Regions from separate parts of the Rheinheimera fenheensis genome, predicted to be linked through region 2. Evidence: predicted binding sites of a transcription regulator. Region 2 holds the regulator's gene; the other holds the start of a gene.
The links. The regulator FliA, encoded in region 2, starts transcription of late flagellar genes. The targets are predictions, from matches to a motif close to GCTAAAGTTNNNNNNNNNNCNGCCGATA.
Positions count from the first base shown of each region.

Region 1: a site for FliA is predicted at 1,703-1,730, ahead of ABGI61_RS13420 (methyl-accepting chemotaxis protein). Genes of this name have one in related genera too.

Region 1 covers NZ_JBDPJM010000010.1:28,427-31,847, reverse strand. The annotation lists gene pckA (phosphoenolpyruvate carboxykinase (ATP)) at 1-1,601, shown strand, start outside; gene ABGI61_RS13420 (methyl-accepting chemotaxis protein) at 1,812-3,421, shown strand, end outside.
Region 2 covers NZ_JBDPJM010000004.1:105,614-109,034, reverse strand. The annotation lists gene flhF (flagellar biosynthesis GTPase FlhF) at 1-44, shown strand, start outside; gene ABGI61_RS07815 (MinD/ParA family protein) at 37-915, shown strand; gene ABGI61_RS07810 (RNA polymerase sigma factor FliA) at 912-1,631, shown strand; gene cheY (chemotaxis response regulator CheY) at 1,684-2,055, shown strand; gene ABGI61_RS07800 (protein phosphatase CheZ) at 2,081-2,833, shown strand; gene ABGI61_RS07795 (chemotaxis protein CheA) at 2,849-3,421, shown strand, end outside.

The sequences.
Region 1 (3,421 bases), on a different contig from region 2:
TGTCCGATCTGGATCTGCGCCAATACGGCATAACAGATGTCACGGAAATTATTTATAACCCTTCGTATGATCAACTGTTTGCGGAAGAAACCCGCACTGATTTACAAGGTTATGAACAAGGCAAACTGACCAAACTGGGCGCGGTTTCAGTCGATACTGGTATTTTTACCGGCCGCTCGCCAAAAGATAAATACATCGTGCGCGATGACACCACCCGTGACACCGTTTGGTGGTCTGATCAGGGTAAAAACGACAACAAGGCTATTACACCCGAAGTGTGGGCAGACTTAAAAGCATTAGTAACTAAGCAGCTGTCTGGTAAGCGTTTATTTGTGGTAGATACCTTTTGTGGTGCTAATGCGGACACCCGTCTGGCGGTACGTTTTATCACTGAGGTGGCCTGGCAGGCGCATTTCGTTAAGAACATGTTTATCCGCCCTACGGATGAAGAGCTGAAAACTTACCAGCCAGATTTCATCGTAATGAACGGCGCCAAGTGTACTAACCCGGATTGGCAGCGTCATGGCCTGAATTCTGAAAACTTTGTTGCCTTTAACCTGACCGAGCGTATCCAACTGATTGGCGGCACCTGGTACGGTGGTGAGATGAAAAAAGGTATGTTCTCAATGATGAACTACTTTTTACCACTTAAAGGCATAGCGTCAATGCACTGTTCGGCTAATGTCGGCAAAGATGGTGACGTGGCAGTGTTCTTTGGTTTGTCGGGCACCGGCAAAACCACATTATCAACTGACCCTAAGCGTCAGCTGATTGGTGATGACGAACACGGCTGGGATGATGATGGCGTATTTAATTTCGAAGGCGGTTGTTATGCGAAAACTATCAACCTGTCGAAAGAAAATGAGCCGGATATCTACAATGCTATCCGTCGTGACGCCTTATTAGAGAACGTCACTGTACTGGGCGATGGCGAAATCGACTTTAACGACGGTTCAAAAACCGAAAACACCCGTGTGTCTTACCCAATTTATCATATTGATAATATCGTTACGCCTGTGTCTAAAGCCGGCCATGCGAAAAAGGTTATCTTTTTAACGGCTGATGCCTTTGGTGTGTTACCGCCAGTATCTAAGCTAACCAAAGAACAGGCTAAGTACCACTTCCTGTCTGGCTTTACCGCTAAGCTGGCCGGCACTGAGCGCGGTATTACTGAGCCTACGCCAACCTTCTCCAGCTGTTTTGGTGCCGCATTCTTAAGCCTGCACCCAACCAAATACGCTGAAGTGCTGGGCAAGCGGATGGAAGCGTCTGGCGCAGAGGCGTATTTAGTGAATACTGGCTGGAACGGCACCGGCAAGCGTATTTCAATTAAAGCCACCCGCGCTATTATTGATGCCATTTTAGATGGCAGCATTGAAAATGCCGAGTTTGTGCAGCTGCCTTACTTTAACCTGGCGATGCCGACAGCCTTAGCTGGCGTGGAAGATAACGCTATTCTTGACCCACGTAACACCTATGCTAATACTGCGGACTGGGATGTGAAGGCGAAAGATTTAGCCAAACGGTTTGTTGATAACTTTGTGAAGTTTACCGACAACGCCGAAGGTAAAGCCTTAGTGGCTGCCGGCCCGCAGCTGTAAGCTGCACTCCTGTCTCAGAAAAAGCCGCAACTGCGGCTTTTTTTATTCCAGCGATGTCAAAGAGAATTTTGCCGCAGTACTGGTAAGCAGTTAACAATCTGACTAAAGTAAACCTCAGTGCAGCCGCTAAATATTGTTTAGTAAGTGTTTTCTGCCAGGCCATTGCTTTACACAAGCAAAACTTTGCCCAAGGCATAAATGAGGTGATGAATGTTACGCAGCATAAGTATTCAAAAACGATTATTGGCCGCTTTTGGCGCCCTGGCATTATTATTAACTATAACCGGTTTGTTTAGCTTGCAAAGCCTTTCTAAGGTGCGTGAACAAGCCGATTTTGTTGAAACCGCCGTGGTGCCCGGAGTTGCTGGTATTGGCTCGCTTGGCACTGTTATTAACCGCAATAGAGCCTTAACACTGCGCTTATTATTGTCGATTGATATTACCCAGGAAGGTGAAACGTTTGACACGATAAAAGCATTGCGGGAAGAGATCCTAAGCATAGAAAAGCCTTATGAAGACTCGATTTTTGATGCGCAAGAGCGGGTGATTTTTGGCCAGTATAAAGTGTCGCGGCAAAAATATTTTGATTTGCAACAGCAAGCAATGGATTTACTGCTAAAGGAAGAGCTGGGTGCAGCGCAGGACTTGCTTGACCAGATTAACCCTGTAGCTTCTGAAATTGCAGAGCAGCTAAAACAGTTATCAGACATAAACCACAAAGCTGCAGACGAAGCGCGTAAATCGTCTATTGCAACTTATGACAACGCAAAAATGGCCGTCATTATTCTTATCATCGTGTCAGTGGCTATTGCTGTACTGGTGTCGGTACTGATCTCGCGCAGTATCAGCCAGCCGCTAACACAGGCCGTAGAATCTGCCCGTTATATTGCGGAGGGCGATTTAACCCAACCGTTGACAGTCGACGGTAGCGACGAGTTAACCGATTTAGCCCAGGCATTAAAGCAGATGCAGCAAAAGCTGCGCGACGCTATCAGTCATATCGCCAGCTCTTCCAGTCAGTTAGCCTCTGCCGCTGAAGAATTAAATGTGGTAACAGATGAGTCAGCTAAAGCACTACAACTGCAAAACGATGAAGTGCAGCAGGCTGCAACGGCGATTACCGAGATGAGCTCAGCGGTAGATGAAGTGGCGGGTACGGCCCTTAAAACCTCCGAAGCTTCTTCGCAGTCGGCTAATCTGGCTAAAGACGGTACGCAAAAAGTGGTGCAAACCAGCAGCGTGATTGAAAAAATGAATGCTGATGTGCGCCAGAGCACCCAGGTGATTAATACGCTGGCTGACAAAGTATCGTCGATTAACCAGGTGCTAGAAGTTATTCGTAGTGTGGCTGACCAAACCAACCTGCTGGCACTAAACGCCGCTATTGAGGCGGCACGTGCCGGTGAGGCTGGCCGTGGTTTTGCCGTGGTAGCCGACGAAGTGCGTAGTCTGGCATATCGCACTCAAACCTCGACCGGCGAAATTGAGCAGATGATCCAGCAGGTACAAGCGTCAGCAAAAGAAGCTGTCAATGCGATGCAGCTGATTAGCGGCAATGCCGACAATGCGCAGAATGTGGCTAAGCTGGCGGCTGATGCGCTGGAGCTGATTTCAGAGAATATTATGGCCATCAGCGATCAAAACCACGTCATTGCTGGCGCAGCAGAAGAGCAGTCGAAAGTGGCGCGCGAGATTGACCGCAATATTGTCACCATCAGTGACCTGGCTGCGCAAACCGCTGCCGGCTCTAACCAGACCACAGCCAGCGCCGGTGAGCTAACCCGCCTAGCGGTACAGCTAAATGAGCTGGTGAGTAAGTT
Region 2 (3,421 bases):
GGTACAACGACGGGATGAGCCGCGCGGACGGAACCTATGCATAGTCATGTAAATATTGATGATCAAGCCAGTGGCCTGAGAAAAATGAATAAGCAGATGGTAAAAGTAATATCAGTAACAGGCGGTAAAGGCGGCGTGGGTAAAACCAACGTCACGCTAAACCTTGCCATGTCGCTGGCCCAACTGGGTAAGCGGGTACTGGTGCTGGATGCTGATCTGGGCCTGGCCAATTGTGATGTCATGCTGGGCCTGAGAGTTGAAAAAAACCTGTCACACGTGTTGGCTGGTGAAGTCGAGCTGGATGACATCATTATCGACGGCCCCTTTGGTATTAAAATTATCCCTGCCACTTCTGGCTCACAAAATATGACCGAATTGGCGCCAGCTGAACATGCTGGCCTGATCCGAGCCTTCAGTGAACTGAAAACCCCCGTTGATGTGCTGCTGGTAGATACGGCCGCCGGTATTTCCGACATGGTGCTGAGCTTTTCCCGCGCCTCGCAGGATGTGATGGTGGTGGTATGTGATGAACCATCATCGATAACCGATGCTTATGCGCTGATGAAAATTTTAAGCCGGGATCATGGCGTAGAAAAGTTTAAAATTGTTGCCAATATGGTACGCAGTTTAAAAGAAGGCCAGGAGCTGTTTGCCAAGTTAACCCGGGTCACAGACCGTTTTTTAGACGTCAATCTGGAGCTGGTTGCGACTATTCCCTATGATGAAAATGTGCGTAAAGCCGCACGTAAGCAAAAAGCCTTTGTTGATGCTTTTCCAAAAACGGCTGCCAGTATGGCGATCAAAAGCCTGGCACTGAAAGCTGCCAAATGGCCGTTGCCGGCGACTGCCTCCGGCCATCTGGAATTCTTTCTTGAGCAACTGGTTCAACCACAGGCAGACAGGGGGCTGGCGTGAACAGCAAAATTGCAGCCTATGGCGGAGTCGACCATATGCAGCAACTGGTCGAGCGCCACGCACCTTTAGTAAAACGTATTGCCTATCATTTGATGGCACGTTTACCGGCCAGCGTACTGGTAGATGATTTAATTCAGTCTGGCATGATTGGCCTGATTGAAGCGGCAAAAAATTTCGACGGCAGTAAAGGCGCCAGTTTTGAAACCTTCGCCGGCATCCGTATCCGGGGCGCTATGCTGGATGAAATGCGCCGTGGCGACTGGACACCACGCTCCGTACATCGTAATGCCCGCCTGATAGCAGAGACCATCGCAGAACTTGAAGCTATACACGGCCGTGATGTTAAAGACATTGAAGTTGCTGAAAAACTTGATATATCTTTAGATGAATACCATCATATGTTAAGTGATATCAGCAGTGGCCGCATTATCGGTATTGAAGATCTGGGCGTGTCAGAAGATGTGTTGGTTACCTCAGGTGATTCAGATTGCGACCACTTATATGAAACACAGGCAAATGATAGCTTCCACCAGGATTTAGCAAAAACAATCAGTAGTTTACCTGAGCGTGAAGCATTAGTGCTTTCGCTGTATTATAATGACGAGCTAAACTTGAAAGAGATTGGGGCTGTGCTGAATGTCAGTGAGTCCCGGATCAGTCAAATACATAGTCAGGCATTGGTCAGATTAAAAGCCAGAATGCAGGATTGGTTGTAACCTATTCTGAGATAACAGTAATATCTCGCCGGAGGGGATTTTGGATAAAAATATGAAAATTCTGGTGGTAGACGATTTCTCTACCATGAGACGCATAATAAAAAACCTATTGCGTGACCTTGGCTTTACCAATGTATCTGAAGCAGATGATGGCAGCACAGCCTTGCCCATGCTACAAAACGGCGACTTCGATTTTGTCGTAACTGACTGGAACATGCCAGGCATGCAAGGCATCGACTTGCTGCGCGCCATCCGGGCGGACGCCAAGTTAAAACATATTCCGGTGCTGATGGTAACGGCAGAGGCGAAGAAAGAGCAGATCATTGCTGCGGCGCAGGCCGGGGTAAATGGCTATATTGTAAAACCCTTTACCGCAGCCACGCTGCAAGAGAAGTTAGCTAAAGTGTTTGAACGGATAGGCTAACCGTAACTGACAAAGGAGCGTTGCCATGTCCGTAAGTACGGCGCCTATAATTTCACTAGAGCAAGCCAGAGAGCTGGTACAGCTGCTGGAAATGGGAGAGCACGACAGCGCTAATCAGCTGGTACAGCAGCTTGCTGTACCAGGTTCGTCAGAACTCTTTGCAGAAGTCGGTAAGTTAACCCGTCAGCTGCATGACTCATTGAAAAACTTCCAGATAGATCCCTCGCTGAACAACCTGTTGGAAGAAGATATTCCTGATGCAAAAAAGCGGCTTAATCATGTTATTGACATGACCGAGCAGGCCGCTAATCGCACTATGGATGCGGTGGAGTCCTGTCTGCCTATTGCTGATCAAATTTCACAACAGCTGGCAAAAATTCAACCGCAGTGGCAAAAGCTTATGCGGCGACAGTTGCAGCTGGGTGAATTTAAGGCACTTGTGCATCAGCTGGATGATTTCTTTCAGCAAGCCAACGGTGATTCCAATACCCTCAATTCGCTGTTAACCGATGTACTGATGGCGCAGGATTATCAGGATTTAACCGGCCAGATTCTGCGCCGGGTAATAGAGTTAGTGCGTGAAGTTGAAGAAAGCCTGATTGGTTTGTTAACGGCTTTTGGCCAGTCCAACATGATGATGCAGGCTGAAGCTAAGCCCGCCAGAGCCAAACCCAAAGCCCACGAAGCGGAAGGCCCGATTATCGATGCGGCTGAGCGTGATGATGTGGTAAGCGGTCAGGATGATGTTGACGATTTATTGTCCAGTTTAGGTTTTTAACAGAGGTGTCTTTGCATGAGCTTTGATATGGATGAAGATATACTGCAGGACTTCCTGGTTGAAGCCGGCGAAATCCTCGAGTTATTGCAGGAGCAGCTGGTAGAACTGGAAAATAATCCCGACGATGCCAACCTGCTTAATGCCATTTTCCGTGGTTTCCACACGGTAAAAGGCGGTGCCGGCTTTTTGTCACTGACCGAACTGGTTGACGCCTGCCACGGCGCCGAAAACGTATTCGACATATTGCGCACCGGTAAACGACGCGTAACACCTGAGCTGATGGACGTGATTTTGCAATCACTAGACAGCATCAATGCGATGTTTGTTGAAGTGCAAAACCGTCAACCGTTGACGCCGGCTTCGCAGGCCATTCTTGATGCACTGCATTATTATAGTGAGCCCGAGTCCAGCACTGCTGCTCCGGCACCTAGCGTCACTCAGGCACCAGTGGCGCCCTCACCGGCACCCGCACCAGCGGCCGAGGTTAAACCGGCAGCAGAGCAAGCGGCATCAGGGGATATCGATGAGATCACCGAAGAAGAATTTGACCGTTTGATGGATGAGCTTCACGGCAAAAAAGCAGCACCC